Regions from separate parts of the Bradyrhizobium sp. CCBAU 51753 genome, predicted to be linked through region 1. Evidence: predicted binding sites of a transcription regulator. Region 1 holds the regulator's gene; the other holds the start of a gene.
What was found. The regulator LexA, encoded in region 1, represses DNA repair genes until DNA is damaged. The targets are predictions, from matches to a motif close to TGTTCNNNNTGTGTTCNG.
Positions count from the first base shown of each region.

Region 2: XH93_RS34505 (PA0069 family radical SAM protein) is a predicted target of LexA. The motif match lies at 878-895, and genes of this name have one in related genera.

Region 1 covers NZ_CP030037.1:4,630,814-4,633,013, reverse strand. The annotation lists gene glp (gephyrin-like molybdotransferase Glp) at 1-378, shown strand, start outside; gene lexA (transcriptional repressor LexA) at 586-1,290, shown strand; gene XH93_RS20870 (hypothetical protein) at 1,619-2,047, shown strand.
Region 2 covers NZ_CP030037.1:7,546,261-7,548,460, forward strand. The annotation lists gene XH93_RS34505 (PA0069 family radical SAM protein) at 1-856, opposite strand, end outside; gene XH93_RS34510 (glycosyl transferase) at 1,015-1,584, shown strand; gene XH93_RS34515 (helix-turn-helix domain-containing GNAT family N-acetyltransferase) at 1,651-2,200, shown strand, end outside.

The DNA.
Region 1 (2,200 bases):
GGCAAGCCGATGATGCACGGACGGCTCGGCGCGATGCGGGTGATCGGCCTGCCCGGCAATCCGGTGTCGTCCTATGTCTGCGCCTTCCTGTTCCTGGTGCCGCTGATTCGGGCACTGAGCGGCCGCAAGGTGATTCATCACGTCCGCGCGCGCGCATTGCTCGGCCGCGATCTCGCCGCCAACGACCAGCGTGAGGATTACTTGCGCGCCCGCCTCGAGGCGCGCGCGGACGGCACGCTGATCGCAACGCCCGTGATGAAGCAGGACTCATCGCTGCTGGGGAATCTCGCTGCGGCGCAGGCACTTCTCGTTCGTCCGCCGTTCGCGCCCGCGGCCGCGAGCGGTGCCGAATGCGAGATCCTCACGATGCCGGAGTGAGCCTCGCGCGGCCGCCACTTCGCCGATTGCCTGTCACGTTCACCTGAAATTAAGTGGTTGCGGAACACATATCGAACATATAGTGTCCGTTCATGATTTGTTTCGAGTACTGGTGTCTACAATCGGGAGTTCATCGCGGAGCGCCGTGCTCCGGGTCTTCCGAAGTCTCGGAATCGAACGACGCTATCAACCGGGGGAATACTCGAGATGCTCACGCGCAAACAGTACGAACTTCTGCGTTTCATCAATGAACGTCTGAAAGAGGCCGGCGTGCCGCCCTCCTTCGACGAGATGAAGGATGCGCTCGACCTGCGCTCGAAATCCGGTATCCACCGCCTCATCACCGCGCTGGAGGAGCGCGGCTTCATCCGCCGCCTGCCGAACCGGGCGCGCGCGATCGAGGTGATCAAGCTGCCCGAACTGGCCGCCGGCGGCGGCAATGGCCGCCGCGGCTTCACCCCGAGCGTGATCGAGGGCGCGCTCGGCAAGCGCTCCTCGACGCCGCCGGTCGCCGAGGACGACGGCAACCGTCCGGTCGCCGTGCCGGTGATGGGCCGGATCGCGGCCGGTACGCCGATCGAGGCGCTGCAGACCCGCAGCCACACCATCAGCGTGCCGCCGGACATGCTCGGCGCCGGCGAGCACTACGCGCTCGAGGTGCGTGGCGACTCCATGGTCGACGCCGGCATCCTCGACGGCGACATGGCGCTGATCCAGCGCAACGACACCGCCAACACCGGCGACATCGTGGTGGCGCTGATCGACGAGGAGGAAGCCACTCTGAAGCGCTTCCGCCGCCGCGGTGCATCGATCGCGCTCGAGCCGGCCAACACCGCCTATGAAGTGCGCATCCTGCCGCCGAACCGGGTGCGCATCCAGGGCAAGTTGATCGGCCTGTACAGGAAATACTAGGCGCCGGCGGCACTTGATGATCGTCTGCGCGGAGATCATGCTCAAGCAAAACTATCGGGCGGGATGACGATTCGAAGAAAAGTCATCCCGATCGAGGAACGGAGCGACGCATCGGACCGTTGCTTGGCGGATAGCGCGACGTGTGACTTGCACCAGATGCGCCCAGATACCGCCGACGCGCTGTAGCGTGTTTGTGATTGAGGCCGTCCGTGACCAGTCGTACAATCGCCTCGAAACGAGAAAACACTCGTTCGCTATCGTCCACTCTGGTAGAGGCCCGCGCCTCAAGGAGAGGCACGGGTCGCTACCTCGACAGAGGAGCCTTCCGATGTGTGACTATAGCCTGCATGCGGTGCAATCGCGTCCCGCCGTCGTCGGAGAGACGCTGATCAGCACGACTTTCCGCGGCACGTCGACCCGCGGTTTTGCCTCGGAGAACGATCCCAACGTCGCGGTCTGCATGCTGCCCGGCACCGAGCTCGCCTTCGTCGAGAACGTCCGCTACGACAGCCGGTGGATCTGGACCAAGACGATCGGCTATCGGGTCGGCGTGTTCAACGAGGTCGAGCCCGACGTGCCGGATCGCCATCACGACGCGGTCGAATTCCCCGACGGCAGCCATGTGCTGGTGACCCAGCTCGTCGAAGGCCAGCGCGTCACGGTGCTGCAGCTGCCGGCGCTGCATCCGACCGTCGAGCACAAGCCCAAGGTCGCAGAGCGGCGGCCCTCCGCATTCGCATCGCTGTTTTTGGGTTGAGCGCATCGTCGCCGCAGGATGAGCTGTCCCGCGGCGGGTGACCAAAGCGATTTCGAGCGACCCCGGAGTTCCGTTCCGGGGCGCATCAGTGAGGTTGCGCTGGACGCCGGCTCGGTTGCGCTGGACGCCGGCTCGGTTGCGCTGGACGGCACC
Region 2 (2,200 bases), 2.9 Mb from region 1:
TGGCGCCGGCATGCGCCGCGGCATCGAGGATGCGCTCGATCTCCGAATCGTTCAGCGCCGGGATGATCGGCGCCGCCATCACCGTGGTCGGGATGCCGGCATCGGCCAGCCGCTTGATCGCCTCGAGCCGCTTCGTCGGCGTCGAGGCGCGCGGCTCCATGGTGCGCGCGAGCTTCGGATCGAGCGTCGTCACCGACAGCGCGACTTTTGCCAGATTGCGCTTGGCCATCCGCGCCAGGATGTCGATGTCGCGGGTCACCAGCGCCGATTTTGTCACGATGCCGACCGGATGGCCGGCGCGCTCCAAGACCTCGAGAATGCCGCGCATGATTTTCCGTTCGCGCTCGATCGGCTGATAGGGATCGGTGTTGGTGCCGATCGCGATCATCCGCGCCTCGTAGCCGGGCGCGGCAAGCTCCTTCTCGAGCAGCTCCGGCGCATCCGGCTTGGCGAGCAGCTTTGATTCGAAATCAAGCCCCGGCGACAGGCCGAGATAGGCGTGGGTCGGCCGCGCGAAGCAGTAGACGCAGCCATGCTCGCAGCCGCGATAGGGATTGATCGAGCGGTCGAAGCCGATGTCGGGCGAGTCGTTGCGGGTGATCACCTTGCGCGAGGTATCGAGCGCCACCGAGGTCTTGAACGGCGGCAGGTCGTCAAGGCTCTGCCAGCCGTCGTCGAAGGCCGTCCGCGCCTCGGCCTCATAGCGGCCGCTTGCATTGGACTGCGCGCCGCGGCCACGCCGCCGCTCGCGCTCTATCGCCACCGCGATCTCGGGAAAAGGGGAAGCACCCGCCGGGTTATCGGAGGGCGCCGTTGCCGGCGGGTGCCTGAGGGCATGAGAGGATGCTCTGCTCATGCCGTGAAGCTAACACAGCTTGAGAACAAATCAAGAACATGAACGGAGAAATTCCACAGAACCGTGGCGCAAAAATCTGCAGACGAGAAGGCTGCTTTGAATATGACATGGTGATAACACAGCGCGGTTTTTCCACCCCTTTGAGCCGTTGAGCCTCAATGCTGAGCGTGATCATTCCGACCGACGGGGTCGAACGCACCGCGGTTGCGACACTGGCGGCGCTGGTGCCGGGCGCCGCTGCGGGGGTCATCCGCGAGGTGCTGCTGGTCGAGCGGACCAACACCGACGTGATGGAGCGCGTCGCCGACGTCGCGGGCTGCCGCTTCCTGCGGTTCGAGGGCAGCCGCGCCGCGGCGCTGGCCGCCGGCGCCAAACAGGCGCGCTCGCCCTGGCTGATGTTCCTGCATCCCGGCGCCGTGCTGGACACAGGCTGGATCGAGGAGACCACCCAGTTCATCCAGATCGTGGCGGCGAGCGGCAAGGACCGCGCCGGCATTTTTCGCTATGCCCGCTCGCCCTACACCGATGCCGGGCTGCGCGACGGCTTCAAATTCGTCGCCCGGATGGTCGCCGGCCCGTCGGCCGAACAGGGCCTCTTGATCGCGCGCGAACATTACGAGCGGCTCGGCGGCTACCGGCCCGACGCCCGCCGCTCCGAGGCGCGGCTGCTGCGCCGGCTCGGCCGCTCCTCGCGCACCATGCTGCGCAGCCGGATCATGGTCGCATAGACGCCCCCAAGATATACTTGCCAAAGTCAAATAATTATTTGACACTGGCAAATATCGAGGTGCGCCATGACTGATCCCATGACAGATCCCGACGACCAGGTCACCGCCGTCCGCGGCTTCAACCGCTTCTACACCCGCAAGCTCGGCATGCTGGATCAGCATCTCGTGCACAGCCCGTTTTCGCTGAGCGAGGCGCGGGTGTTGTACGAGCTGGCGCATCGCGAGGACGCCGCCGCGCGGGACATCGGGATCGAGCTCGGGCTCGATGCCGGCTATCTCAGCCGTATCCTGCAGAAATTCGAGGACGACGGCCTGCTCGCCCGCAAGCCGCTGCCGACTGACCGGCGGCAGATCCGGCTCAATCTCACCGCCAAGGGGCGGCAGGCGTTCGCCAAGGTCAGCCGCGCCTCACATGACGAAGTCGCCGCGATGCTGGCGCCACTGTCGCCGGAGGACCGCATCCGGGTCACCGCTGCAATGGCAACCATCGAACGGCTGCTGGAGCCGCCGGCCGCAAAGCCGGCCGGCTTCCTGCTGCGCAGCCACCGCGTCGGCGACATGGGCTGGGTGATCTCGCGGCAGGGCCGCGCCTATGCGGAGGAATATGGCTGGGACA